One region of the Bacillus sp. JZ39 genome, then DNA from elsewhere that is predicted to be linked to it. Evidence: predicted binding sites of a transcription regulator. Region 1 holds the regulator's gene; the other holds the start of a gene.
The links. The regulator NrdR, encoded in region 1, represses ribonucleotide reductase genes. The targets are predictions, from matches to a motif close to AACACNATATATNGTGTT.

Region 1 (15,392 bases):
CCGGTACAGGGATGTGCGGAAATTTGGAACCATGCACTTATTTAAACCGGGAGAAGAAGCGGGCGAGCTCCCGCTTTCTCAGTTAGGTCCGGAGCCGGATGCAGAAGAATTTACAAGTGCGTATTTAAAAGAACGGCTTGCGAAAACAAACCGCGCTGTCAAAACTGCCCTACTGGATCAAAAAACGGTAGTTGGACTCGGGAACATTTATGTGGATGAGGCTCTTTTCAGAGCAGGTGTCCATCCCGAGACAAAAGCAAATCAATTATCAGATAAAACAATCAAAACCCTTCACGCTGAAATCAAAAACACTCTGCAGGAGGCGATTGATGCGGGCGGAAGCACAGTCCGTTCTTATATCAACTCCCAAGGGGAAATCGGAATGTTCCAGCTGCAGCATTTTGTGTACGGAAAAAAAGACGAGCCATGCAAAAATTGCGGAACGATGATTTCGAAAATTGTCGTTGGAGGAAGAGGCACGCATTTTTGCGCAAAGTGCCAGACAAAAAAGTAGCATAATGCTTCATTGTCCAAGCTGTCGGTGCATATATCAGTAACTCTGGAATTGAGGATGCCATTTTCGAAACACGGATTTTTCACTTTCCCATATATATGATTGTGATGAATCCCGGGCATTTCACATCTGATACAAGAGCACCAACAGAAAGGAAGAAACGGATATGCAAATGGTTTCTATACTGCTGCTGGCGTTGGCTGTCAGCTTGGACAGTTTTTCAGTCGGATTTACGTACGGATTGAGAAAAATGAAAATACCGTTTAAAGCGATTTTGGTTATCGCCTGCTGTTCCGGTGCTGTCATGTTTATATCCATGCTGATCGGAAGCTTTCTCACGAAGTTTTTTCCTGTATATGTGACGGAGAAGCTTGGCGGTTTGATATTGGTTGGAATCGGTGCGTGGGTTCTGTATCAATTTTTCAAACCGGCAAAAGATAAAGAATACCTATTGCATGAAAAAACACTGCTTAATCTAGAGGTTCGGTCATTAGGAATTGTGATTCATATTTTGAGAAAACCCATGAGTGCGGATATCGACAAATCGGGTGTGATCAACGGAATTGAGGCGGTCTTATTGGGATTTGCCTTATCGATTGATGCCTTTGGAGCAGGTATAGGCGCAGCCATTCTCGGTTTTTCGCCGATTGTGATGAGCATCGCCGTGGCAATCATGAGCTCGCTGTTTGTATCAATTGGAATCAATGCCGGCCATTTTCTGTCTAAGTGGAAATGGATCGATAAAATGGCGTTTTTGCCGGGGCTTCTATTAATCACGATTGGGCTCTGGAAATTGTAAAAAGGAGTGGATCTCTTGACCTTAGTCATTGGTTTAACGGGAGGAATAGCTAGCGGCAAAAGCACGGTAGCCAATATGCTGATTGAAAAAGGAATAACAGTTATAGATGCAGATATCATTGCAAAACAAGCGGTAGAAAAAGGGATGCCGGCCTACCGGCAAATCATTGACGAATTCGGTGAAGACATACTGCTCTCAAATGGCGATATAGATAGAAAAAAGCTTGGAGCGCTGGTATTTACAAATGAACAAAAACGTCTCGCTTTAAATGCAATTGTTCATCCCGCAGTCAGGCAGGAAATGCTCAATCGCCGTGATGAAGCCGTTGCAAATCGGGAGGCATTTGTTGTATTGGATATCCCGCTATTGTTCGAAAGCAAATTGGAATCATTGGTTGATAAAATTATTGTGGTCAGTGTGACAAAAGAGCTTCAACTGGAACGTCTGATGAAGCGCAATCAGCTGACGGAAGAAGAAGCAGTCAGCCGTATCCGCTCTCAAATGCCCTTAGAGGAAAAAACAGCAAGAGCAGATCAAGTCATTGATAACAGCGGCACGCTTGAAGAGACCAAAAGGCAGCTTGATGAAATCATGAACAGCTGGGCATAATCAAAAAACACCGTTCATATTGAACGGTGTTTTTTTGCCATTAAAAATCAAAGTTGTCCGGATCAGGACCGACGCGCAAGTTTTCATTCAGTGCATCGATTCGGTTCATGTCACCCTGCGTTAATTCAAAGTCAAATACGCTTGCATTTTCTTTAATGCGGTGTTCCTTCGTTGATTTAGGAATCGTAATAATGCCATGCTGCAGATCCCAGCGCAAAATAATTTGTGCGACAGATTTATTATATGTTTGAGCGATGTCAGCCAATACAGGGTGATCCAGCAGCTGTCCCTGCATTAAAGGTGACCAAGCCTCCATCTGGATGCCCTGATTTTGGCAGTATCTTATCAACTCTTTTTGTGTGAGGCGCGGGTGAAATTCCACTTGGTTAATCATAGGCTTAATTTCAGCTGCCGTCATCAGATCTTCAAGATGGTGAATTTGGAAGTTGCTTACGCCAATCGCTTTGATGCGGCCTTCTTTATACAGCGTTTCAAGCGCTCTCCAAGCTTCTTTATACTTTCCTTCTACAGGCCAGTGGATGAGGTATAGATCCAAATAATCCAGACCGAGTTTGGACAGACTTGTTTCAAACGCGGCGAGTGTTTCTTCGTAGCCTAAATCCGCATTCCATACTTTCGATGTGATAAACAGATCCTCTCTTGAAATGCCTGCTTCTTCAATGCCTTCCCGAATCCCTTCTCCGACTCCAGCTTCATTTCCATAGATTGCTGCAGTATCAATACTGCGGTACCCGTGAACAATGGCAGTTTTAACTGCGTTTACCAGTTCAGATCCTTCTTCCACTTGGAACACGCCAAGGCCGAACCAAGGCATTTCTACCCCATTATGAAGTGTTGCTTTTGCTTGTAAATGTGTTGTCATGTTCATTTCCTCCTTTAAAATTGTCAGGCTTCCTGCCGATCTCGTTTTTCCATCAAGCGGCTCCAGCCTGTTAAAATGACTGCACCGACCACCATTAATCCGCCTATCCAAGCGGTATGAATCAATCCGATTGAATCGGTGATCACACCGCCAAGGTATGACCCAAGCGCGATCCCTGCATTAAAGGCAGCGATATTCATCGCGGATGCGACGTCAACTGCACTCGGGACATAACGCTCAGCCAGCATGACGACATACACCTGAAGGCCGGGCACGTTCATAAAGGCCAGCAATCCCATACAGAGAATGGTAATGAGCCCAGCTGCTTGATACGGGGCTGTAAATGTCAGTACGAATAGAACAATTGCCTGTACGATAAACATATAGAATAAAGCGGCAATTGGATTTCGGTTTGACAGCTTTCCGCCAATCATATTGCCGATAGCAATAGCTATTCCGTATCCGAGCAGAATCACTGCAACAGTCCCGGCTTTGAAGCCTGTTACTTCCTGAAGCAGGGGAGACAGATACGTGAACACAACGAATGTTCCTCCGTATCCAAGCGCTGTAATGACAAATAAAAGCAATAACCGGCTGTTTGTCACAAGCTTCAATTGATCCCGCATCGTTGTTTTCGTCCCTTTTCGTAATTTGGACGGTACAAGAATGCCATTTGTAATGAAAGCAATGATTCCGACGGCGATAATGACCATAAAGGCGAAACGCCAGCCGAACTGCTGGCCGATAAATGTCCCAAAAGGAACTCCGGTTACAGTTGCCACAGTGAGGCCGGTAAACATAATTGAAATCGCGCTAGCCCTTTTATCTTCCGGGACAATATCCGCTGCGATTGTCGAACCGATCGACATAAACACACCGTGCGAAAATGCCGATATCACACGTGCTGCTAGTAAAATCCCGATGCTTGAAGCGGTTGCTGCCATCGTATTACCGGCAATAAAAATAAACATGATCCAAAGCAATAGTGTCTTGCGTGACATGCTTGAGGTCAATGAAGTTAATATAGGTGCCCCAAATGTAACGCCGAGCGCATAAAGGGAAACGGTCAATCCTGCTGTCGTGACGGGAATATCCAGGTCATCAGCAATGAGCGGCAAAAGGCCGACACTGATAAATTCAGTTGTCCCTATTGCGAATGCACTTACGGCCAAAGCCAGTAGTGCAGGAATACTACTTTTATTGGCTGAAGTCATGATGTTCCTCCTTTGTAAGATGTGTTGTATGATTGAAATTCTGCCGAGTAAGCTATATAAATAAAAAAGAGCAGATTCAAATCAGCCGGCAAATGTGATTATGAAACATATCGTTAAGAAATAAAAGTACGTACTTTGAAGTGCTATAGTCACTTTTTGGTGCCTGTGAGGAGAATGGATTGTATGGAGAAGAAAAAATATAACATTTCTGTTGAAGCGACTCTTGAAGTGATTGGAGGGAAATGGAAATGCGTCATTTTATGCCATCTGACGCACGGAAAAAAACGCACAAGCGAATTAAAACGCCTAATGCCCAACATCACGCAAAAAATGCTGACTCAGCAGCTGCGCGAGCTGGAAGCGGACGGTGTCATTAACCGAATCGTATATAATCAAGTTCCTCCCAAAGTGGAATATGAGCTCAGCGAATACGGCCGCAGCTTAGAAGGAATTTTAGATATGCTGTGTGCTTGGGGAGCGAATCATATTAACAGAGTGTACGGGGATACATTTTCTGTGCTAGAAGAAAGTGTGCTCAATGATAAGTTAAAACAGGAATCATAAAGCATGAGGGCAGTCAGTGCGGAGCGCTGGCTGCTTTTTGGTTCTTACGCCTGATATTCTGTGCAAGAAAACATAAGATGCATCATAAATTAGCGTTATAATCGTTGATTTTTATCAATATGTACTGGCGAATTTGTTTTAATGTGTTATACTAATTTTAGATAGTAACAAATTAGGATGGCATAATTGATAAGGGGTGTCCAACATGAAGGTAAAAGTAGCGATCAACGGGTTTGGAAGAATCGGAAGAATGGTTTTTAGAAAAGCGATGTTAGACGATCAAATTCAAGTAGTGGCCATTAACGCCAGCTATTCCGCAGAAACGCTGGCTCATTTAATAAAGTATGACACAATTCACGGCAGATACGACAAAGAAGTTGTGGCTGGTGAAGACAGCCTGATCGTAAATGGAAAGAAAGTGCTTTTGTTAAACAGCCGTGATCCAAAACAGCTGCCTTGGCGGGAATATGATATTGACATAGTTGTCGAAGCAACAGGGAAGTTTAATGCTAAAGATAAAGCGATGGGCCATATAGAAGCAGGCGCAAAAAAAGTGATTTTGACCGCTCCGGGAAAAAATGAAGACGTTACCATTGTGATGGGCGTAAATGAGGACCAATTCGACGCTGAGCGCCATGTCATTATTTCAAATGCGTCATGCACGACAAATTGCCTTGCGCCTGTTGTAAAAGTGCTGGATGAAGAGTTTGGCATTGAGAGCGGTCTGATGACTACAGTTCATGCGTATACGAATGACCAAAAAAATATTGATAACCCGCACAAAGATTTGCGCCGGGCGCGGGCTTGCGGTGAATCCATCATTCCGACGACAACAGGAGCGGCAAAGGCGCTTTCGCTTGTGCTGCCGCATCTGAAAGGAAAACTTCACGGCCTCGCCTTGCGTGTCCCTGTTCCGAACGTCTCATTGGTTGATCTCGTTGTTGATCTGAAAACGGATGTTACGGCTGAAGAAGTAAACGAGGCATTTAAACGCGCTGCCAAAACGTCGATGTACGGTGTACTTGATTACTCAGATGAACCGCTCGTTTCGACTGATTATAATACGAATCCGCATTCAGCGGTCATTGACGGGCTTACAACAATGGTAATGGAAGACAGGAAAGTAAAGGTGCTGGCGTGGTATGACAACGAATGGGGCTACTCCTGCAGAGTTGTTGATCTGATCCGCCATGTAGCGGCACGAATGAAACATCCGTCTGCTGTATAAAATAAGGTCATGGACACATTTTAAAGAAAAAACCCTTAACAGCATATTTCTGAAAAAACGCACCTTGCAAATTAGACTTAAACACAGTATACTATTTTTCGTGAACTTCTTGCTTGAGACTGTTTCGGAATTACTTAAAGGGTTAGGACCTCTCCGGACTAACTTTCCCCCGTGGTAAATGGCCGACCCAGTTGTTGGAATTTCACTTTTTAATTCTTGTTAAGGGGGGTCCATGACTATGGAAACAATGGGGCGTCACGTTATCTCCGAGCTATGGGGATGCGATTTTGATAAGCTGAATGACATGGATTTTATTGAAAAAACGTTTGTAAATGCTGCTCTAAAATCAGGTGCTGAGGTGCGCGAGGTTGCATTTCACAAATTTGCACCGCAAGGCGTAAGCGGAGTTGTGATTATTTCTGAATCACACTTAACGATTCACAGTTTTCCTGAGCACGGATATGCGAGCATTGATGTTTATACTTGTGGAGACTTAGATCCTAATGTCGCTGCTGATTACATTGCAGAGGCATTACATGCTGATACAAGAGAAAACATTGAAATACCAAGAGGAATGGGGCCTGTGCAAATTAAACAGGCGCAAGCGAAAGTACTATAAAGTAAATTGCGAACACAAAGGGAGCTGAAGCTAGAAAGCCATTATGCGCTTTTTAGCTTATGCTCCTTTTATTTTTATAAAGAAACGAGAGTGTCAGCTTTTTCTTTTTTCATTTTTTTTGTAAAATAAGAAGGAGATTTTCACAACCACCTAATGCTATAGAAACAAATTTAACAACGGCTCTCCCGACAGATGCTGTCACATCTATTTTTAAAAGGCGGAGGCTGCCGAAAATACATTGCAGGGAACGATATAGTTGGGAGCTGATTTTATTGAAATGTCCTTCATGCCAGCATAACGGAACACGAGTCCTTGATTCACGGCCTGTGGATGACGGAAAGTCGATTCGCCGAAGACGCGAGTGCGAATCCTGCCACTACCGGTTTACGACCTTTGAGAAAGTGGAGGAAACCCCGCTCATCGTCGTGAAAAAAGAAGGTGTGCGTGAGGAATTCAGCAGAGAAAAAATGCTGCGCGGCCTCATAAAAGCATGTGAAAAAAGGCCTGTTTCACTCAAAACGCTTGAAGACATGTGCTTTGATATTGAAAAAGAGCTTCGCAATCAAGGCTGCTCCGAGGTGAAGAGTGAGCTCGTCGGAGAAATGGTCATGGACCGGCTGGCTAAGATTGACGAAGTCGCATATGTGCGGTTCGCGTCCGTCTATCGGCAGTTTAAAGATATAAACGTCTTTATCGACGAATTAAAAGACTTAATAAAGAAAGAGCGTTAAAAGAGCTAAGAGGATTCTTCTAGCTCTTTTCTCATGTGCAAAATTGGCATTTGATAGATATAAGAAACGGTGTAAAATGAAAGGTAGAAACAAATTCGGAAGGTTTGAGAATGTATGGCTGACTATTGGAAAGATGTACTGCCTGTAGACCCGTATGTGGTTAAAAGCAGATCGATGCTGCAGGATATTGACAGACAAATTATTACACAACTGTACCAGCCCTTAATCGGCCCTGTTGCATTCTCTCTTTATATGACATTGTGGGGAGAGCTTGAACAAAACCGTCTGTGGGGCGGAGAGTCCACACATAGACAGCTGATGGGGATGACACAGTCCAACTTAAAAACGATCCATCAGGAACAGGGGAAGCTCGAGGGCATCGGATTGCTGAAAGTATATATGAAAGAATCCGAGCGGCAGGAGCGCCTCTTTATATATGAACTCCTTCCGCCGCTCAGACCGAATGAATTTTTTGAAGACGGAATGCTGAATGTTTTTCTGTATAATAGAGTCGGAAAAACGAAATATCAGCAATTAAAACAATTTTTTACGCACCCGGCCATTTCAGAAGATGCGAAGGACATTACGCGTCCGTTTAATCATGCGTTTGAATCGCTGCAGCCGAGTGAATGGAAGCTCACATCCGATATGGAGGAAACGGTAAGGCTTGCCGAGGGGTCCGAGTATACTTCTGTCGGACAGTCTCCGTCCTACACCATAACGGAGGATGTATTTGATTTTGATTTGTTTTTAGCGGGACTTTCTGAGACGATGATACCGAGAAAAGCGATGACCCAGCAGGTGCGGGACACAATCAAAAAGCTTTCTTATCTGTACGGAATTGACCCTTTGCAAATGCAAAATGTTGTAATGAGCGCAATTGATGAGCGTGACGTCATTACGACGGAGGCATTAAGAAAAGCGGCGAGCGACTGGTATCAAATTGAAAGAAACGGACAGCTGCCCGATTTGGTGGAAAAAACACAGCCGATGCATCTGCGTGAAGGCGAAAAACCGGCAGAAGAGGATTCTCTGGATGGGAAGCTGATTGCATTGCTTGAGGCGATTTCCCCGAAGAAGCTTCTGCAGGACATTGCTGACGGAACAGAGCCGTCAAAAGCTGATCTGAAGATCATAGAAGAAATTATGTTCGAACAGAAGCTCGAGCCAGGCGTCACAAATGTGTTAATTTATTATGTCATGCTGAAAACCGACATGAAGCTGTCCAAAAACTATATCCAAAAAATCGCTTCGCATTGGGCACGCAAAAAGGTAAAAACGGTCAGGGAAGCGATGAAGCTCGCAATAGAAGAAAACCGCCAGTATCTTGAATGGGCTGAAGGAAAAACAAAGTCTTCGAAACGAAACCAAAAAGTGATTCGTGAAGAAAAGCTTCCTGATTGGATGACAGAAAAGGAAACAGCGTCTGACTCAGAATCCGGACAGCAGAAGCTGCATCCGCAGGATTTGGAAGAACAGAAGAAAAAGATGATGGAAGAAATGCAAAAACTGAAAAAATACTCTGCCTATTAAAGACAGAGATGCGGGGTGAAGGAATAGATGGAACCAATCGGCCGTTCCCTGCAGGGCGTAACCGGCAGGCCGGATTTCCAAAAACGTCTTGAACAAATGAAGGAAAAAGTCATGAAAGATCAAGATGTTCAAGCATTTTTGAAGGAAAACGAAGAAGTGATTGACCAAAAAATGATCGAAAAGAGCTTAAATAAGCTTTATGAATATATTGAACAAAGCAAGAATTGCTCCTATTGTTCGGAAGATGAAAACTGCAACAATTTGTTGGAGGGCTACCATCCGAAACTTGTTGTCAGTGGGCGGTCTATTGATATCGAGTATTATGAATGTCCAGTCAAACGGAAGCTCGACCAGCAGAAGAAACAAAAGTCTCTTATGAAAAGCATGTATATCCAGCAGGATCTTCTCGGAGCGACGTTCCAGCAAGTTGATATCAGTGACCCGAGCAGGCTCGCGATGTTTCAGCATGTTACAGACTTCCTGAAAAGCTATAATGAGACGGGAAAAGGGAAAGGATTATATTTATACGGGAAATTTGGGGTAGGAAAAACGTTTATGCTCGCTGCAATTGCCAATGAGCTGGCGGAAAAAGAGTACTCCTCCATGATTGTCTATGTGCCTGAATTTGTGAGAGAGCTTAAAAATTCGCTGCAAGACCAGACATTGGAAGAGAAGCTCAATATGGTAAAGACCACACCCGTATTGATGCTTGATGACATCGGAGCAGAATCAATGACAAGCTGGGTAAGGGATGAAGTCATCGGAACGGTGCTTCAGCACAGAATGTCCCAGCAGCTGCCAACGTTCTTTTCTTCTAATTTCTCACCTGACGAGCTGAAGCATCATTTTACGTATTCGCAGAGGGGAGAAAAAGAAGAAGTAAAAGCTGCAAGATTAATGGAGCGGATATTATATTTGGCTGCTCCGATCCGCCTTGACGGAGAAAACCGCCGACATCCATAATTGCTGTGGTTCAAAGGGGAAGGAACTGAGGGTATGAAACGAAAAACGGCTGTCAAATGGCTGGCAGTGCTTGCAGGTGCTGGTTTACTCTATTGGGGAAATAAAACGTATTTGAATGTATCGCCGAAAGAAATCAGGGTTTGGGTATTGTCGTTCGGAGTCTTTGCACCTCTGATGTTTATCGGGATATCCATCGTCAGGCCACTTGTTTTATTTCCGGTGTCTGTTATTTCAATAGCTGGCGGACTTGCGTTTGGCCCGCTTCTCGGCACGCTTTATACGTTAGTCGGTTCAATGTGCGCTTCAGCTGTTTCGTTTTTTGCGGCCGGTTTGTTTTCGGCGAAAAAGAACGGGCATTACGAAAGGCTTGAAGCCATTCAGAAGCAAATGGAGGATAACGGATTTTTCTACATCTTTCTTTTGAGAATCCTGCCGATCAATTTTGATTTCGTCAGCTATGCGGCAGGTCTTTCCAATGTCAAAGCGCTGCCGTATTTTGCGGCGACGGCTGTGGGTATCATTCCTGGGACGATTGCGCTTAATGTGCTGGGTGCGAGCTTTTTGGCTGGCAATCTGCCCGCTTTCTTTCTTGTCCTAGCTCTGTATATCGTGTTTATCTCGCTGCCATTCATCCTCAGAAAGAAAATGCAAAACTTGTTCCAAGAATCAAATTAAGATTTGCCAGTGACCTTTACGTCTATTTTAAAAACATCCCCCATATACTTGTAACAGATGCCGTAAGGGGGGACAAACATGCTTGAAATAATCTTTGAAGATGACCATGATGCAGCCGCTTTTTTACATCTCATTCAGCATTCGGACGATCGGAACAATATCATTGTCCGTGAAGGCATACGAAAAATCGGGATTGAAAAAGCGAATCCGGCTTTTCCTATTCAGCGTTTTATGGAGCCGATTCTGGTCAAATTTTTTTTGGAATGCAAAGAAGACGAGCATATGCTGTCATTGATTGAGGAAACTTATTGTTTCACGGACCAGGATGAACAGCAGCAAATCCTTCAGCTCGCACACAGTATTATTGAAGGTGAAGCAGACGATCTTCCGTTTGAGCCGCTGAAGCTTTCACGGAAACAATCTATTTTGGATGAACTCCAAACGATCTGTTTAGAGGAAGGAGTATTTTACATTCGCTCCTTTCAGACCTTCCGACTTGGATCATACTATAAGCAGCTGAGAGATATTACAGAAGCAGCGATTGATGAATATAAGATGGAACAGGAATATCAAAACTTTATTCAAACACTCAGAGACTATGTGAACGCCAAACAGCCGCGAATCAAAAAAGTGCATATTGTCCATGATGGTTCCTTTACATTATGGGAGCTGCGCTATGTGCCGGAACGGGAAAAAATGAAATACATAGACAGAAGATTTGTCCGGGATCATCCTATGTATATTGATTCTCATTTGCTCGCGCCGCTGATTTCCATTGCGCCTGATGAAGTCGTGCTTTATACCGACCAGCCCGAGCACATGATGGCAAGGACCATTCAAAACGTATTTCAAGAGAGAGTGGAAATGCTCCCGCTGCATGCTTTTACAGATGCAGAAATACCGGTGAAGCACTCGGAAGGATGAGGGCCGGCAGCCTGTCTATATAAGGCTGTCGGTTTAAAAAAAGGAAACGCGATCGTGTTGATTTTTTGGATTGAACAATTTATAATACATAGGAGATTAAGAAAGACACACGTATTGATAAGGACACGAAGGAATGATACCGGCTCAAAGAGAGGGAAGCCCTGGCTGCAAGCTTCCCAGCTAAGGACCATTCGCTTTACCGCCTTTGAACTTCAGCTGTGAACCTCTTGAAAAGGAACAGTAATGGCTGACGGGAACTCCCGTTACAGAGCTTAGAGCCGCAGGTGCCGTATTGGCTTTGCGGAAAAAAGGGTGGAACCACGATTCCGTTTATTCAACCTCGTCCCTTTCATAGGGGGCGGGGTTTTTATATGCAAAAAAAGGAGTGACAAAGATGTCAGATATGGTAAAAATCACATTTCCTGATGGAGCAGTCAAGGAGTTTGCGAAAGGAACAACAACAGAAGATATCGCGGCATCCATCAGTCCGGGATTAAAGAAAAAATCATTAGCCGGAAAACTGAACGGAAAAGAAATCGATTTGAGAACGCCGATCAATGAAGACGGTACAGTGGAAATCATTACAGAAGGCTCAGAAGAAGGTCTTCAAATTATGCGCCACAGTACGGCTCACTTGCTGGCTCAAGCGATTAAACGCATCTACAAGGATGTTAAATTCGGCGTCGGTCCGGTTATCGAAAACGGGTTTTACTACGATGTAGAAATGGACGAAGCGATTACACCGGAGGATCTGCCGAAAATCGAGAAAGAAATGAAAAAAATCGTTAATGCGAACCTTCCGATCGTTCGAAAAGAAGTCAGCCGTGAAGAAGCGAAAGCCCGTTTTGCGGAAATCGGCGACGACCTGAAGCTTGAACTATTGGATGCGATTCCTGAAGGAGAAACCGTTTCGATCTATGAGCAAGGCGAATTCTTTGACCTGTGCCGCGGCGTCCACGTTCCTTCAACCGGAAAAATCAAAGAATTTAAGCTGTTAAGCCTTGCAGGCGCATACTGGCGCGGTGACAGCAAAAACCAAATGCTTCAGCGCGTATATGGCACAGCTTTCTTCAAAAAAGCTGATCTTGAAGAGCATCTTCGTATGCTAGAAGAAGCGAAAGAACGCGACCACAGAAAGCTCGGCAAAGAATTAAAGCTGTTTGCGAACTCTCAAAAAGTCGGACAAGGCCTGCCGCTTTGGCTGCCAAAAGGCGCGACAATCCGCCGCGTCATCGAGCGCTACATTGTTGATAAAGAAATCAGCCTCGGCTATGAGCACGTATACACACCTGTGCTAGGCAGCAAAGAGCTGTATGAAACATCAGGACACTGGGATCATTATCAGGAAGGCATGTTCCCTCCGATGGAAATGGACAATGAAACACTTGTATTGCGTCCGATGAACTGTCCGCACCATATGATGATTTACAAACAAGACATTCACAGTTACCGCGAGCTTCCGATTCGTATTGCAGAGCTTGGAACGATGCACCGCTATGAAATGTCAGGTGCGCTGTCAGGGCTTCAACGGGTACGCGGAATGACGTTAAATGATGCACACATCTTTGTGCGCCCGGATCAAATTAAGGATGAGTTTATCCGTACAGTCCGTTTAATCCAGGATGTTTATGAAGACTTCGGTTTAAGTGATTACACATTCCGTCTGTCTTACCGCGATCCGGAAGATACAGAGAAATATTTTGATGACGATGAAATGTGGAACAAAGCGCAATCCATGCTGAAAGAGGCAATGGACGAAATCGGCCACGACTATTACGAAGCAGAAGGTGAAGCGGCATTCTACGGCCCTAAACTTGATGTTCAGGTGAAAACTGCGATCGGAAAAGAAGAAACACTGTCTACGGTTCAGCTTGATTTCTTATTGCCGGAACGTTTCGACCTGACATACATCGGTGAGGACGGCAAGCAGCACCGTCCGGTTGTCATTCACAGAGGTGTCGTTTCAACAATGGAACGCTTTGTTGCCTTCTTAATCGAAGAACACAAAGGCGCGCTGCCGACATGGCTTGCACCGGTTCAGTTCCAAGTCATCCCGGTTTCTCCGGCTGTGCATTTAGACTACGCGAAAAAAGTGCAGGAACGCCTGCAGCGTGAAGGCCTGCGTGTTGAAGTCGACAGCCGCGATGAAAAAATCGGCTACAAAATCCGTGAAGCGCAAATGCAAAAAATCCCGTACATGCTGGTGGTCGGTGACCAAGAAGCAGAAAACGGAGCGGTAAACGTGCGTAAATACGGAGAACAGAACTCTGAAACCATTTCACTTGATGAGTTTGTGAAAAAGGCAGTAGCTGAAGCGAAAAAATAAAATAAAAAGCATGATCTCGTTGAAGAGATCATGCTTTTTTATTTCTCTAATATAGGAAACAAATCATGAAGGCTGCTGATGATGTAATCAGGCGTTACGTCAGTTTCGTTTTTCTTATCAGTCCGGTTGATCCAAACGGTTTTGATTCCGGCTCTTGAAGCGCCTAAAATATCAGTATTCAAATTATCGCCGACCATGATGGCATCGTCTTTTTCAATATTCATCAGCTTAAGGCAGTGTTCAAAAATTGAAACATCCGGCTTGCCCTTGCCGAATGCGCCCGAGATGACGATTTCATTGAAGTAAGGAGCGAGCTCAGGTACGCCGGCAAGCTTCTCCTTTTGCAGACTCGGATCGCCATTTGTCAAAAGCAATAATTCATACTTGCCTTTTAATTGATCGAGTACAGCAAAAGTTTCATCATATACAAACGGGCGTTTTCTGCGCTCTGCCGCAAAAAACTCTCCCAAGTATTCGCCATATGCAGGATCATCGATCCCAAGCGCTTTCAGTCCGTTTGTCCATGCATTTCTTCTGTACTCCGGCACAATCTTGTTCAGCTTTTGAAAGCCTTCACTGATTGGCTCTGAGAAATTGGACCACAGTCCTTCAAACGGGTTAATGCCGATCATCACTGTATATGGATACGTCTCATATGACATGTACAATTCTCTCGCCGCTTCGCGAACAGCTGCTTCGAATTCCTCAGGGTCAAGGCCATATTTTTTCTCCGCCTGTAAGCAAGTTTCTGCAAATGTTGTTCTGACGCTTTTTTCGTCCCAAAGTAGTGTATCATCTAAATCAAAAAATACGGCTTTCATGATCTTCTCCTCTGCTTCAGATTCAAATCTTTCTGCCAAAAGGCTCATGTTTTATTTTACAATAGATAAAAGCCTTGTGAAATATGTTTTCAGACGATTTTAAAAAAACAGTCAGCCGTAAAACGAAAACATGCTAGAATGAAAACGGAAAGAACAGGTGACATGAATGATTCATTTAATGATTATGATGCTGGAGAGAGTGGGGATTATTGTTATATTAGGGTTCATTCTCGCCCATACGAAACTTTTCAGACAAGCTCTTCAGAATCAGGACGGCTATAAAGGAAAAGCGATTTTAATTTCAATTTTTTCTCTTTTCAGCATCATCAGCAATTATACAGGCATCGAAATTCAAAGAAATATGATTGTAAACAATGACTGGGTGTTTACGATAGATCCATCGGGCTCTATCGCGAATACCCGTATTTTGGGCGTGGAAATCGGGGGCCTTCTCGGAGGTCCGTTTGTAGGAGCTGGGATCGGCATACTGGCGGGCCTGCATCGTTTTTCACTCGGTGGCAGCACGGCTTTAAGCTGTGCCGTATCATCTATTTTAGCGGGTGTTCTTGCAGGCTTGATCGGCAGGTATTTTACGAAGCGATATCGAATGCCGACACCGCGCATCGCCGCTCTTGTGGGAATCGGCATGGAGTCACTGCAAATGATCATTATTTTGCTGATGGCAAAGCCGTTCAGTGACGCTTGGGAGCTTGTCAGCATGATCGGAATTCCGATGATACTCATCAATGGAACAGGCAGTTTTATTTTTCTGTCTATTATTCAAGCGATCATTCGCAAGGAAGAACAGGCAAGAGCTCTCGAAACGCATCGAGTGCTGACGATTGCTGATCAGACACTTCCATTTTTTCGCCAAGGATTAAATGAAAACTCCTGTAAAAGTGTAGCGGCTATTATCCATAAGCTGACAGGAACAGATGCGGTGTCTCTCACTGATAAAGAAAAGATCCTTGCGCATGTCGGTGCGGGAA
Region 2 (15,392 bases), 900 kb from region 1:
TTTATTGAATCATGTATCTCACTCTCATCATTATACTGTGAATCTAAATATGCGACTTCTTTTTCTAAAGAATTATTCAATTGTCTAACACCTATACAGTCGTTACTACCTTGAAGGAGGGAATTTAATTGGTTTTGAACCTCTTTCATAGACTGTTGTTGTTGATTGAGTTCTCCAGCAAGCATTGAACAGGAAGACTGAAATTGCTTCGCAGCCTCTTGTCTTCCTTGTTCATTGCTATCGATAGACATTATTTGTAATAATTTTATATCCCTATTTATCGTTCTAGTTGCAAAAGCTCCAATATTATTAATATCGTTAACCATATTAAGAACACTGCTGAATAAATTCTCCATCCACCAGTTACACAACTGTTTATATTCATTAAGAACATTATATATTTTTTGAAAATCTTGAGGAATTCCAACGTCATTCGGTATAGCCAAATAAGTTTTCATCTCTTCATTGCTCACAGGTAAACCCGATCCTGTAAGAATATCCGCTTGAGTATTTGCCCAGAATCTAGTAGATATTAAAAGCCCCTCTTTTTCTAAAAGGCCTTGAGGCCCATATGGAGATGTTGAATCTAAAACTTTTTCATATTTCATTTTTAATCCACCTTTCATATTTCCAACGCTATATTTAATATAACAAAAAAATTCAATTATTCATTATTTTTTTATTTTTTCAAATCCTAGATATAAATGAAGAAACGTTTAAAAATTGACTGAGTTAAGAAAGAGATATCTGAATGGAGTGCCTAGTTCTCCTCCCTGCTTTACCAACATAAAATGGACAAGGATCAAGACAACTAAGCAAATGAACGTTGATTGAAAGCTCTTTGCGGCTTTCTTTTTTATTTCTTGAATTGTTTGTCATTGAGTAAAAATATTAGCGTTTCTTCAATTTCTTTTTCTAAGTCATTATTATTTAAATCGAATAATGTTCCATAACCTGTACCCTTATATCCACCGTAGTAATACCACAAATCCATTGTGAAACAGTCTAATTCTTCATCACAGACTATTGCAGGTTGATAGTAATTAATTGCTATTTGTGAACGGTACTCTTTTTCAAAACATCTCTCAGCTGTAAAATCATTTAGCACATCTCCATCTATGTCTCTACAAATTTTGATGCTAAGGTTTGGTTTACCCTGTGCTTCAAAAACATCTATATACTTATTCTGCAGCTTTTTCGATACTACTTCCCCCTGGCTCTCCAACTCAAATATCATTTGTTTTAATTCTAGATTAAAATCCTTTTCTGGAATCTGTATATAATCTTCATCGCTTGGGCTTTGATTTTTCTGTTTCTTGAGTAATTGACTTAAAGCTTTCCACACATTGTTGTCCTCCTATGATAGCTTCTTTAGACGTGCCTCTATTGAAATGGTCATTTGGTGATCAGCTTCACGAAATGCCTCAGCAAATGTTTCAATTCCGGTATCCTAGAAACATGGCGTTCGATAATCATGCCCACGGATGCCCCAGCTGTGTGGACCAGTTGCAAGCATAAACATTCTGCGATTCATCACCGACCTTGTCAAAGGGATGTTAAATAAAAAAAGAACCTTAATTTTTCCATTGGCTTATTGGCTTACTTTTGAAAATTTATAAATTATTATTATATTGAACAGTGTTGGTATGATGTATACAAGACCAGTTCCAAGTAGACCTATTACTGAACTAGCAATTAATAATATGTTGAAGACTGGTTTATTATTTGTCTGGATTGAAGCAAGCATGGTTATAATTCCCGCCAAAGCACCTAAAAACCATAAATTCCCCAAAGTGTAAGAGTCATCTATAACCGCAAACAGTTGAGCCAGTACAGAAAAAACCGCTCCTAATCCCCCGGAAAAGATAGTCAATTTTTTCATAGAAATCTCCTTTTTGAAAATTGATTTAGATTTCAACGTAATTATGGATTTATTTGGTGATGGTGTCAATGATAAACATCTACTTCACTTATCTTATTATTGCTGGTAGAAGTATTGAACAATGGAATTATCATAGAGTTTGTCGAATTATTTATGCGTATTACTTTCCTTAAGCATAGAATTATTTTCCTAATTGAAAATTTAGTACATAGACTTATTAGTGACATAGATAAAAGTGACCCTGCTTTTTAGCAGTGCCGCTCCATGATTTATTACCTATTAACATAAAAATCCCTTGACACCAATAGTGCCAAGGGATTGAGAGATTAATACTGAGACATATACTGTTCGCGTTCCCAAGGGTGAACTTGCGTGCGGAACATATCCCATTCGATTTCTTTTGCTTCGATGAAGTGTTCGAATAGGTGCTCGCCCAGCGCTTTGACCATGACTTCGTTTGATTTGAATTCTTCTAGTGCTTCCGCAAGTGTTGCTGGAAGGTCAACGATTCCGTTTTCCATGCGCTCTTCTTTGCTCATCACATAGATGTTGCGGTCGATTGGAGCCGGCGCTTCCAGTTTGTTTTTGATTCCGTCTAATCCTGCAGCAAGCAATACGCTAAGTGCAAGGTATGGGTTTGCAGCTGGGTCTACGCTGCGTACTTCAACACGTGTGCTAATTCCGCGAGAAGCCGGGATACGGATAAGCGGGCTTCTGTTTTGCGCGCTCCATGCTACATAACAAGGTGCTTCATAGCCAGGAACAAGACGTTTGTAAGAGTTTACTGTCGGGTTTGTTACTGCTGTAAAGCTTGTTGCGTGCTTCACGATACCTGCGATGAAGTGTTTTGCTGTTTCACTTAACTGAAGATCTGCGCTTTCATCAAAGAATGCGTTAACACCATTTTTGAAGAGTGATAGATTGCAGTGCATACCTGAACCGTTCACACCGAACAATGGTTTTGGCATAAATGTCGCATGTAGGCCGTGTTTGCGGGCAATTGTTTTGACAACTAGTTTAAATGTTTGGATGTCATCACAAGAGCGGACTGCTCCAGCATATTTAAAGTCGATTTCGTGCTGACCAGGTGCTACTTCGTGGTGAGACGCTTCGATTTCAAAGCCCATCTCTTCAAGCTCAAGTACGATATCGCGGCGGCAGTTTTCTCCTAAATCAGTTGGAGCTAAGTCGAAATATCCGCCTTTGTCGTTTAGTTCAAGCGTCGGCTCGCCTTTTTCGTCCAATTTGAATAAGAAGAATTCAGGCTCAGGTCCAAGGTTAAAATCACTGAAGCCGAGGTCTTCCATTTCTTTCAGAATCCGTTTTAAGTTGTTTCGCGGGTCACCTTCGAAAGGTGTGCCATCCGGATTGTAAATATCACAGATGAAACGTGCTACTTTACCTTTTTCAGCTGTCCATGGGAAGATAACAAATGTATTTAGATCTGGATACAGGTACATGTCTGACTCTTCGATACGAACGAATCCCTCAATAGAAGAACCGTCAAACATGACTTTATTATCAAGCGCTTTTCCAAGCTGGCTTACAGGAATCTCAACATTCTTGATTGTTCCAAGAATGTCAGTAAATTGAAGGCGGATATACTTCACGTTTTCTTCTTTTACTAATTTTTCGATATCTTCTCTAGTGTACTTTGCCATTTGGTAAAATTCCTCCTCTTAAAAGGTAAATGTATATAGCAAAACAGTTGCTAACGGATTAATGAAAGAAGCGGGACATGTCGCCTTGACGGAATGTATTCCCTCTTTGAAAACGGCCGGCTTGCATGAGCTCGTTTTTCAGGAGCTGTCTCAGTTCGTCATCGGACAGATCATGTTTCATTGGTTTTTTCGTCTTCTCGCTTTGTTTTTGCTCTGGCTCGGCTTCGGCTTTCGCCAGAATCTGTTTAATTCCTGCCATGTTTACACCTTGTTCTATCAGGTGCTTGATTTCTAACAGTTTATCTACATCATGAAATGAAAATAATCGTCTATTCCCTTCACTTCTGGCTGGAAATATTAGTCCATTTTCCTCATAATATCGAATTTGTCTTGCTGATAACTCAGTTAACTGCATGACAATTCCTATTGGAAATAAAGGCATTGAGCGGCGAATATTATCACTCATCTCAATTTCCTCCTTTTCTTAACTTAGTTTCATTATAGGTGATGTTATATTTTGTGTCAATACGATGTAAGGATTCTTAACATCAAATCCAGAGAAATTTTTAAAAAATTTAAATTAATTGCTTTTCCATCAATGAATCCACTGCACTGCATATGGCATTCTTCACATGCGAATAGGTTAATCCTCCCTGAACATACGCTACATACGGCGGGCGGATAGGGCCATCAGCTGATAATTCGATGCTTGCTCCTTGAATAAACGTGCCTGCTGCCATAATGACATCATCTTCGTATCCCGGCATGTAGGCTGGATAAGGCGTCACATGAGCATTGATTGGCGATGCATATTGAATAGCCTGGCAAAAAGCAATCATCTTTTCTCTGTCTGAAAACTCAACGGATTGTATTAAATCCGTTCTTTTCGCATCCCATTTCGGGTTTGAAGTGAAGCCAAGTTTTTCAAGGAATCTCGCTGTAAACACCGCTCCCTTTAAGCTTTGAGACACAACGTGAGGCGCCAAAAAGAAGCCTTGGTACATTTCTTGAAGCGAGTAAAGAGATGCCCCCGCTTCTCTGCCGATGCCAGGTGACGTCATACGGTATGAGCATGCTTCAATCCATTTCGCTTTTCCGACGAGGTAGCCGCCTGTTTTCGCAATGCCGCCGCCGGGATTTTTAATGAGAGATCCCGCCATCAGATCGGCTCCGACATGGCAAGGCTCAAGCTCTTCCACAAATTCTCCGTAACAGTTGTCCACAAAGACGATCAGGTTTTCATTGATTTCTTTTACAAAACGGATCATTTCTTTTATTTCACTAATTAAGAAAGAAGGGCGATTCGCATATCCTTTTGAGCGCTGAATGCCGATTACTTTGGTTTTCGGATTGATCGCAGCGGCGACTGCATCATAGTCTATCTTTCCATCTTTCGTCAGATCAACCGCATTATAGCCGATTTGAAAATCCTTTAGCGATCCAGCGTTTTCTCCACCCCTGACGCCCACAATTTCCTCTAGCGTATCATACGGCTTGCCCGTGATATAAAGGAGCTCGTCCCCCGGTCTGAGGACACCGAACAAAGCAATTGAGATGGCATGTGTGCCTGAAATGATTTGCGGCCTTACAAGCCCCGCTTCTCCGCCAAACACATCCGCATATATGCTTTCAAGCGTGTCTCTTCCGATATCATCATAGCCGTATCCAGTAGACGGCGTGAAATGAGTGTCGCTTACTTTGTGTTTTCTATAGCTTTGAAGCACTCTCCACTCATTTCGCTCGCTGATTTCTTCTATTTGTTTATGAATGCCGGCAATGTCCGCTTCCACTTCCATTGCCGTTTTCTTCAATAATTCTCCGTGTGTTAATGTGTCAAACATGTCTTTATATTTCCTTCCTACATATACTTCTTTAATTCACCGATGATACTTTGCTCTTCTTGGACATAGCCGGATATGTCATACTGTTCATTTTCTTCATTAAAATAGAAGCGATCTACCATCGTTTCCGATTTGATTCTGGAAAGGAGCTTCCCTTCACTTGCCGGCACATGTGCTTCAAAAGACGTTAACAGTTCTTGGCGCAAATAGCGCTGAATCGCTTCTTTAAAGATTTCAGCGTCGTCCTCAAATTTCGCACTGACCATAATGTGATCCCTTCCGGCGGACGGTATAAAATCAGGCAGTTTTTGATCACGTTTATTGTAAGCCGTCAGCATCGGGATATCATCTGCTTCAAGCTCCTCAAGCAGCCGAAGCACTGTTTTTTCATGTCCCGCATAATCCTCATTTGAAGAATCAATTAAATGCAGAATCAAATCCGCTTCTTTTACTTCCTCAAGCGTTGAGCGGAATGCAGCAATCAATGTCGTCGGAAGATCCTGAATAAATCCTACTGTATCTGATAGAAGAACACTGTAGCCGCTTGGCAGGACCATTTTTCTGGTCATCGGATCGAGCGTGGCAAACAGGAGGTCTTCTTCATAGCTGTCAGCACTCGTCAGGCGGTTGAACCATGTTGATTTCCCTGCGTTTGTATAGCCGACAAGCGCAATTTGAAGCACACCGTTTTTCTTTCTTCTTTCACGGTATCGGCTTCTATGGCGAATGACAGTGGAAAGCTGTGTGTTGATTTCATGAATGCGATTTCTGATATGGCGGCGGTCAGTTTCCAGTTTCGTTTCCCCGGGACCTCTTGCCCCAATTCCACCGCCTTGCCGGGAAAGGTTGATCCCTTGTCCCGTCAGACGCGGCAGTGCATATTGCAGCTGAGCCAGCTCAATTTGAAGTTTGCCTTCTCTCGTTCTCGCCCGCTTTGCAAAAATATCTAATATCAATTGCGTGCGGTCAATCATCTTCACTTCAATTGCTGTTGCCAATGACTTCAGCTGACTTGGCGACAGTTCATCATTAAAGATGAGGAGATCAGCTTCAAGCTCTTCCACCAGTGCCTTCAGCTCTTCTACCTTCCCTTTTCCTATATATGTAGCGGCGTCAGCCCTGTTCCGTTTTTGTGTGACGCTGGTCAGTACTTTTCCGTCTGCTGTTTTCGTCAGAGATGCTAGCTCTTCCATAGAATTTTCAAAATGCTCATCCGTGATATGCGGCAGCTGACATCCGACTAAAATGGCTTTCTCCTGAATCGTTTCTTGTTCGTTCAAATGGATGTTCCTTTCTTTTGCATATTGGGCAGTAGTATTATCATACCAAACCCTGCATGTGTATACCACAAATCGATTGCTTTGAAAAGCGGAAATATGAGCAAAAAACAGACCTCTCAAAAACTGAGAGGTCTATGCAGATCCAGATGCTTCTTCTTTAATGGAAAGATCTTGGCTTTTGATGGTCATCAAGTCGCTTTTTAAGTATTGGTCTCCCATTAAAAGCCTCATGGCTTGTGCTCTGATCGATTTTTCGATCACATTTCTGACAAAACGTCCATTGCTGAATTTAATGGGACTTGTCGTGCTTTTCACTGTCATTAAGTAATCTTTCAATTTCCATTCAGCTTCTTGACTGAGCTGGTATTCCCTTTCATCGATCATTCGTTTCGCAATCTCCATGAGCTGGGTCACAGAGTAATCCGGAAAATCAATGGAGATGGGAAATCTTGATTGGAGACCGGGATTTAACGAGAGAAAATGATCCATTTCCCGTGAATATCCGGCGAGTATCAAAATAAACTCATGCTGTTTGTCTTCCATATGCTTGACAAGTGTGTCGATCGCTTCTTTCCCAAAGTCCTTTTCGCCGCCTCTTGCCAACGAGTAGGCTTCGTCTATAAACAAAATGCCACCTAATGACTTTTTGATTAAGTCTCTCGTCTTTTGGGCGGTGTGTCCGATATACTCCCCGACCAGGTCAGCCCGCTCCGCTTCTATTAAGTGGCCTTTTGACAGGACATTCATTTCAAAGAACAGCTTGCCGATGAGCCGTGCAACCGTCGTTTTTCCCGTTCCCGGATTTCCTTTAAACATCATGTGCAGCGCTTGCTTTCCAACCTTCAAGCCTTGCTCCGCGCGTTTTTGGTTCACAAAAATCCAGGCGTATATTTCCTTGATGTTGCGTTTCATTTCCTCCATCCCAACTAATGCGCTCATCTCTTTTTCGATTTCCTTCAAAATGCCGTGCTTTGCTTCGTTTTTTTGCAATGCAGCCTGATATTGCGCCTCTGCCTCAGCATTCGTCAGCACCTGCTTTTGCCCGTTCAGAATAATGTTGATCTGTCCGTTGTTTTTATAAGTCACAGCGCGCTCCAACATCTTCACCTCTCTGTTCTCTCTATATGATATTCAAGCGGATGCCGATTGTGACAAACGCCTATCATGTGTCGAAACAATTGCTTTTTTCGGGAACAATAAGGAATCCTGCGCTTTCCCGAGAAATACTTTATTTCTTATTGTATTCACGGACATGGGGTGGACAAACCATGAGATTTTGTTTTTAATCATTTTGTCAAAGTATTATAGTGAGCTTCTTTCTCATTATTTTCTCCATTCGCCAATCCTTTTTTCATGCAACGGGCTGTTTTTTGTACGAAGCGTATTACCCGCCCTAAGATACCTGAAGTGTTTTTCTTTTTTTCGATTTATAAAGTGGTGTCTTTAATGAAAGGAGCTTTTCTCATCAATTTACGTTTCAAATGCTTGATTTAATATGAACGCAAAGCTTAAAAACAACAGGAATCAGTGCAGGTTAACCGAACTCAAAGTACATACAAACATATGGCATATGCACATATTTCATTTTGGGCCGTATCTGTTGTCGCTTCATGTTGAATTGTGCGCTTTCCCGAGAAATAATTCCCGGTGTGAAAGGGTTATTTCCTCATTTTTCAGTTGAATGATAATCGTACAAGCAGAAGCCGTGTTTTTTCATATCCTGTAATGAGGTGATGAAAAATGGTTAAAATTTTTATTGATCCTGGCCATGGCGGGTCTGATCCAGGCGCAACAGGTAATGGCCTTCAGGAAAAAACGTTAACTCTGCAAATCGCTTTAGCCTTACGTACGATATTAACTAATGAATATGAAGGCGTTTCTTTGCTGCTGAGCCGGACAAGCGACCAATTTGTCAGCTTAAACGACCGGACAAATGCCGCAAATAACTGGGGAGCAGATTTCTTTTTGTCCATTCACGTTAATTCCGGGGGAGGCACAGGTTTTGAAAGCTATATTTATCCAGGTGTAGGAGCCCCGACGACGACTTATCAATCGAGTATTCACTCTGAAGTGATACAAGCTGTCGACTTTGCCGATCGCGGCAAAAAAACAGCGAACTTCCACGTCCTAAGGGAGTCGGCAATGCCTGCCCTCTTGACCGAGAACGGCTTCATTGATACCGTTGCCGATGCAAATAAGCTGAAAACGAGCAGTTTTATTCAAAGCTTAGCGAGAGGACATGCAAACGGGCTGGAGCAAGCCTTTAACCTTAAAAAGACTTCCAGCTCAGGGTTATATAAGGTTCAAATCGGCGCATTTAAAGTCAAAGCGAATGCCGACTCGCTAGCAAGTAAAGCCGAAGCCAAAGGTTTTGACTCGATTGTCCTATTAAAGGACGGATTATACAAAGTGCAGATTGGCGCATTTTCATCCAAAGACAATGCAGACACCCTCGCTGCCAGAGCGAAAAATGCCGGCTTTGACGCTATTGTGATCCTAGAATCATAGCCGAGACGGGGACGAGCGTCTCATAAAAAAACCCGGCTCCTCATCACGAGAAACCGGGTTTTTTTATTCAAGGATATCGACAACAAACTGTGACCATGTTTCCAGACGGTTGTAGATGTCATCCTGTTTTAATTCAGAAACTTTCATCCATTTACCCGCAATTTGTTCTTTCTCCTTCACTTCCACTTGTGCGCCAGGCTTTAATTGAAGCGCAGAAAGAATACCGATATGCACTTTGCCAACACTGTTTTCATCATCATTGATCAATCCCAGTGTGACAATCGCCTGTTTATCTTCTTCATTTATTTGCAGTTCTTCCTCAAGCTCACGGTCTGTGTTCAGCTTTAAGACTTCAGCAAATGAAGCTGCCCCTTCGATGGCGTTCATATGACCGCCAAAGCCGAGAGAAAGCTTGTTGTGCAGTCGTGATTCACCGCCGCCAGCCAGCCGCTCGTAAAGAAAAACTTCATCTTCACGCTTAATGACGACATAAGGTATCGGCTGCTTGAAACGCGGATCTTCTTCTGCGTCCCCTCTTCTCATTTCACGATAGGCCGCTTCAATCTGAGCCATGATTTCGGCTACTCTGCTATCTTCATTGTACACGCCCTGGAAGGTTAAGCTTTCTTTCTTAAACACATCATCGCGCGGGGCAACTAAAATCATTTCGTCCATTTTTCCCATGGGTACTGCGTCCTCCTCATTTGAACCTTCAAGCCGAAAAGAGCAGATATTATATCTGCTCTTTTTCATCTTCAAAATAAAAGTCATCATCTTTGAGCGGCTCAACTGTCGCTTTTTTATAGCCATTTCCCTTCATAGAGAAGAAGTCATGTGATTTTGTTTTTGTGTTTAATCCGTTTAAAACGATCGGATTAATATCTTCCTCTTCGAAGTATGGATCAAATCCAAGATTCATCAGCGCTTTATTCGCATTATAGCGGATGAATTTCTTTACATCGTGTGAGAGTCCGACTTGATCGTACAAGTCCTCTGTATATTCAAGCTCATTTTCATATAACTGATTCAGAAGGTCAATCGCAAATTCACGAAGCTCTGCTTTTTTCTCTTCTGTCTGTTTATTATAAATTTCCTGAGCAAGGAGACCGACATACACGCCGTGAATCGCTTCGTCACGAAGGATCAGGTTAATGATCTCACCGCTTTGCATCAGTTTTCCTTGTCCGTAGAAATATAACGGATAATAGAAACCGCTGTAGAAGAGGAAGCTTTCCAGATAGACGGAAGCAACCATCGCTTTGAACAGTGAAATTTCATCATCTTTTTGAATGGCTTTGTAAAGCCCGACAATCATTTGCGCTTTTTTCTGCAAATATTTATTTTGTTTAACCCATTCAAATACTTCATTGATCGTTTCAGTCGGTGCAAGGGTCATGAAAATATTAGAGTACGACTTCGCATGGACAGCGTTCTCCATCATCGCCATAAAGTTCAGCACCGCTTTCCGCTGGTGGCCATCTACGTGTTCAGCCACGATCGGCATCCCCGTATTCCCCTGCTCTGTATCAAGAAGCGTAAGTCCGGCCAGTACCTTCATATAAGTATCCTGCTCATTTTTCCCGAGGTACTTCCATGTGAGAAGATCTCCGTTTAAAGCAATCTCTTCCGGAAGCCAGAACTGTTTCACGTTTTGGTTATAGAACATTTGGGTAAAATCGTCTTCATGCTTTGACCAGTTTGCTGCGTCATAAATTTTTGTCACTATAAACTCTCCTTTAATCAAACAACACAAGAAAGGCAGCTGTCTTGCCCAGTATCTTTCGTTCTTGCATAGTAAATGGTTTTAATTCCTCTATGATGTGCATACAGATCGATTCGGTTTAAATCACGGGTCGTCATTGTGTCTTTTAAGAACAATGTAAAGCTGATTCCCTGATCAATGTGCTGCTGGATAGTGGCGATCATATCCACAACCTTGAACATGTCCATATCGTAGGCTTCTTTATAGAAGAACCAGTTATTAGATGCAAGCCCAGGCATTGGGTAGTACGTTTTTGAGTTGCCGTATGTTCGTTCTTCAATCCGTTCCATAATCGGCATAACGGACGCCGTGCTTGATTGAACGTATGAGATAGAGCCTGTCGGCGCAATGCATAATCTGTAGCTGTGATACATGCCGTGTTCAGCCACAAATGCTTTTAGCTTTTTCCAGTCCTCTGTCGTCGGGATATGCATACCTTGAAACAGATTAGCTATTTTTTCATATTTCGGTGAGAAATCAGTAGAAACGTATTTGTCAAAGTATTCACCTGTCGCATAGGTTGAGCCTTCATATTGATCAAACGTTTCACCCTTCTCTTTTGCGATTTCCGCAGAACGCTGGATGGAGTAGAAGTTCACCATCATAAAGAACGTGTTTGCAAAGTCACGCGCTTCCGGACTTTCATACGCAATGCCGTTTTGCGCAAGGTAGCCGTGAAGGTTCATAGCACCGAGGCCGATTGATTTCATCGCTTTGTTTGCCCGTCTTACAGCAGGCGCATTACGGATGTCAGTTGTTTCAGACACGTGTGTTAAAGAGTCTGTCGCAAGTTTGACTGTCTTTTCGATTGATTTATGCTCCATGACATTGAGAATGTTAAGCGAACCCAGGTTGCAGGAAATATCCAGACCGATTTCATCTTCTTCATCATAGTCTGTGTATGAAGAAACTTGAGATGCCTGCAGCACTTCAGAGCAAAGGTTAGAAAATTTGACCTTGGAAATATGGTTATTCGCATGCACTTTATTGACGTTATCTTGGAACATGATGTATGGATAACCTGATTCAGAACGAAGCATCGCCAATTTTTCAAGCAGTTTCCGCGGGTTGATTTTTTCCTTTTTCACCCGAGGGTTGTCGACAAACTTGTCGTACATTTCGTTCATGTCCATCTCATCCATGTGCTGGCCGTACTCTTTATAAATCGTGTGCGGGTAGAATACATAAGCCGCTTTGTCCTCGCGTGCAAGCTCAACGAACTTATCCGGAATGACAACACCGATCGAAAGCGTTTTGACACGCACATCTTCATCCGCAGAAATCTTTTTCGTATCAAGAAAATCATTGATATCGCGGTGGAAAATGTTTAAATACGCCGCGCCGGACCCTTGTCTTTGTCCCATTTGGTCAGCGTAACGGAACGCGTTATCAAGAAGCTTCATGACGCCTACAACGCCTTTTGTCGCATTCTCAACATCTTTAATGGCTTCACCTTTCGCGCGAAGCTTGGACAGGTTAAGAGAAACCCCGCCGCCAAGCTTAGAAAGCTGCATGGAGATATCGATTGCTCTTGAAATGTCATTTAAAGAATCATTAACTTCGAGCAAGAAGCAGCTCACAAGTTCACCGCGGCGTTTTCTGCCGGCATTCAAAAATGTCGGTGTGCTCGGCTGATATTCTTGATTGATCATCAGGTTTACATATTCTTTTGCTTTCTCAGTGTCGCCGTTAGCGAAGAACAGCGCAACAATTGAGATCCGGTCCTCATAACGCTCGAGGATTTTTTTCTTGTCATTCGTTTTCAAAGCATAGTCATTATAGAATTTAAACGCACTCATGAAGGAAGGAAAACGAAACTTCTTAGCGTAAGCTGTCTTAAACACTTCTTTAATGTCTTCAAAAGAATAAAGGCTTAAGAATTCCTCTTCGTAGTATTGATTTTCAACCAAATAATCCAGCTTCTCTTTTAAATCGTGAAAGAAGACTGTGTTTTGATTGATATAATCTACAAAATAGCTATGTACAGCCTCTTTATCCTTATCAAACTGGAATTTCCCATCTTTTTGGATCATGATTTCGTTATTTAACTGGATCCATTTTGGCACTTGATTTTGTGACAACTCTTTCTACCTCCTGAGTAAACAATTCAACGTCTTTAGATGTGCCGCTGAGTTCAAATTTGTGCAAGATCGGCACCTGATATTGTCTTGAAATGGTATCGGCGCTTTTTGCAAAGTTATCGCCCCATACTTTGTTGCCGCTCGCAGCGACTCCTAATAAGAGATGGGCGTATTTTTCGAGAAATGATTGTGTTGATGCCGGTACCTGGCCGAAGTTTGTCGTGTAGGTGACCAAAACAAACGGAGTGTCCACGTGGTCCATTTCGTCCACCTTGCGTATCTGCTGAAAGCCTGTTTTATTCACAAACCGCTGAACATTCCCTGTTTTCGAATCAAATATGATTTGTACCACGTTTTATCACGACCTATCAAAAAATATGAATCTCTCATCACTAACACTATATATAGTATACTACCCTCTAGCAAAAACACAATATATAGATTCGTTTTTATGAAAAATTCATATTTTGATCAAATCAGGCAAATGGGCAGACTCATTAGGGCCCAAAAAAGAGAGCAGAACGAGAATCATCTCTCGTCCTACTCGGGGTGTCGTTTTTAGCCGATGTATATCATAACATGAAAAAAAACTGCTTAGTAGTCTAGATTTTTTTTTCTTAAGCTATCACAGCATTTTTCGCTCTCTACTGTTTCTTCTATTTCAACATCCGCGCCGATCTCTTCTAAAACCGCCTTCAAAGCAGTGATAATTGACGCTTCTCTGATTAATTCTTTTCCGTTCACAATGATACTTGTTCCGTATTCATAGCAAGAATCATCTTCGCAAATTTCTTCCCAATGATTCACGATCACTTTATGCTTCATGTTTTCACCCTCTGTTTGATCTGTGTCTGTATTTAGTTTAGCGGCTGGCATCCGCTTTGTAAATTCGAATGCTTGTGAATTTTATTCAAGCTCATCATCCGCGTATTCTTTCTTCAGCTTTACCTCATTGCGGGACTCATTATACTCATAAATTTTGATATAGCCGTCCTCCATAACGCCAAAATGGTTATGTTCAAGTGGAAACGAGGTGGGCTGAGGCGTTTCATAGTCTGAATTGCCGCTGTCTGTTTCAATAATGGTATCTTGATTCCCGCACGCCCCGAACAGTAAAAAGACAGCTATCCATACAAGTGCAATCCTGATTCGTCTCAGTTCTGCTTCACTTTCAAACAAGGTCGATCACTCCCAAATTCATTTTATACATAATATACCATTTTTACTTCCGTATGTTGTTCTCATAAAAAAAGACCATGCCTTGGCATGGTCAGCTTACAAAAAAAAGCTTGGAGCAAAAGTGGATGAATGTTAAAAATGGCCGCCGGGAACCCCCGGCAGCCTTTCCTCATGTCTTGACATGGCATTTTTTGATCTATTCGAGTTCAAGCTGGACGTTTTTTTGCGGCGCAAACGTTGAGATCGCATGTTTATATATAAGCTGCTGCTTACCTTCCGATTCCAACAATACGGTAAAGTTATCAAAGCCTTTCACCTGGCCCCGCAACTGAAAGCCGTTCAGCAAAAAAACAGTGACATACGTATTTTCTTTCCGGATTTGATTCAAAAACTGATCCTGAATATTAATCGGTTTCATGTTTCGTCCTCCTTGATTCTCTATATCATACAGTTTCGATTAAAGTTCGAGTTTTCCTGCTATATGTGTGAAAATTTCCTTTTTTTTCAGCTCCATATCAACAGGCGGTGTCATATCGAACCATGTGACCTGCATTTTGTTGCGAAACCACGTCAACTGGCGTTTCGCATACCGCCTCGAGTTCTGCTTTAGCTGTTCGACAGCATCGGAAAGTGTCACAAAACCGTCAAAATATGCATACAGCTCTTTATAGCCTATCGCCTGTATTGATTGACAGTCTCTCACGTTCTTGTCGTATAAGCGTTTCACTTCCGGAAGAAGGCCTGACTGCATCATCATATCGACCCGCTGATTAATTCTTTCGTAGAGCGTGTCTCTATCCATTGTCAGGCCAATTAACACTGCATTGTACAGAAGTTCTCGTTTTTGTTCCTTCAAATGCTGGGACATCGTTTTTCCGGACGTATGTAAAATTTCCAGTGCGCGAATGACTCTTCTTGTATTATTCGGATGAATCGCAGCTGCTGCCTCGGGATCTGCTGCAGCAAGTTTGGCATGAAGAAAGTCAGCGCCTTCCCGCTCAGCAGCCATTTGCATGCTCTCTCGAAACACGGGATCATTTGCCTCTTCCGTAAATGTATAATCGTAAAGCACAGATTGTATATAAAGCCCTGTACCGCCGACAATCATCGGAAGCTTTCCTCTATTTGCAATCTCGCTGATTTTATTTCTTACTAAGCTTTGATAATCGGCAGTAGAGAAAGAGTCTTGGGGATCTAA

Region 2: a site for NrdR is predicted at 13,410-13,427, ahead of nrdI (class Ib ribonucleoside-diphosphate reductase assembly flavoprotein NrdI). Genes of this name have one in related genera too.

Annotation. Positions count from the first base shown of each region.
Region 1 is NZ_CP096389.1:2,735,447-2,750,838, reverse strand. It holds gene mutM (DNA-formamidopyrimidine glycosylase) at 1-514, shown strand, start outside; gene ytaF (sporulation membrane protein YtaF) at 681-1,313, shown strand; gene coaE (dephospho-CoA kinase) at 1,329-1,922, shown strand; gene ytbE (aldo/keto reductase YtbE) at 1,963-2,805, opposite strand; gene M1D65_RS14140 (MFS transporter) at 2,829-4,019, opposite strand; gene M1D65_RS14135 (winged helix-turn-helix transcriptional regulator) at 4,203-4,583, shown strand; gene M1D65_RS14130 (glyceraldehyde-3-phosphate dehydrogenase) at 4,789-5,811, shown strand; gene speD (adenosylmethionine decarboxylase) at 6,050-6,430, shown strand; gene nrdR (transcriptional regulator NrdR) at 6,703-7,161, shown strand; gene dnaB (replication initiation membrane attachment protein DnaB) at 7,276-8,694, shown strand; gene dnaI (primosomal protein DnaI) at 8,722-9,657, shown strand; gene M1D65_RS14105 (TVP38/TMEM64 family protein) at 9,691-10,332, shown strand; gene ytxC (putative sporulation protein YtxC) at 10,411-11,256, shown strand; gene thrS (threonine--tRNA ligase) at 11,651-13,582, shown strand; gene M1D65_RS14090 (HAD family hydrolase) at 13,621-14,403, opposite strand; gene lytS (two-component system sensor histidine kinase LytS) at 14,570-15,392, shown strand, end outside.
Region 2 is NZ_CP096389.1:1,834,934-1,850,325, reverse strand. It holds partial or broken gene M1D65_RS09325 (excalibur calcium-binding domain-containing protein) at 710-815, shown strand; gene M1D65_RS09320 (hypothetical protein) at 857-1,345, opposite strand; gene M1D65_RS09315 (hypothetical protein) at 1,592-1,882, opposite strand; gene glnA (type I glutamate--ammonia ligase) at 2,209-3,543, opposite strand; gene glnR (transcriptional repressor GlnR) at 3,602-4,009, opposite strand; gene M1D65_RS09300 (methionine gamma-lyase family protein) at 4,119-5,384, opposite strand; gene hflX (GTPase HflX) at 5,402-6,664, opposite strand; gene spoVK (stage V sporulation protein K) at 6,797-7,765, opposite strand; gene cwlC (sporulation-specific N-acetylmuramoyl-L-alanine amidase) at 8,405-9,172, shown strand; gene M1D65_RS09280 (hypothetical protein) at 9,236-9,856, opposite strand; gene nrdF (class 1b ribonucleoside-diphosphate reductase subunit beta) at 9,906-10,895, opposite strand; gene nrdE (class 1b ribonucleoside-diphosphate reductase subunit alpha) at 10,913-13,015, opposite strand; gene nrdI (class Ib ribonucleoside-diphosphate reductase assembly flavoprotein NrdI) at 12,975-13,367, opposite strand; gene M1D65_RS09260 (hypothetical protein) at 13,610-13,840, opposite strand; gene M1D65_RS09255 (YmzC family protein) at 13,922-14,194, opposite strand; gene hfq (RNA chaperone Hfq) at 14,391-14,612, opposite strand; gene miaA (tRNA (adenosine(37)-N6)-dimethylallyltransferase MiaA) at 14,652-15,392, opposite strand, start outside.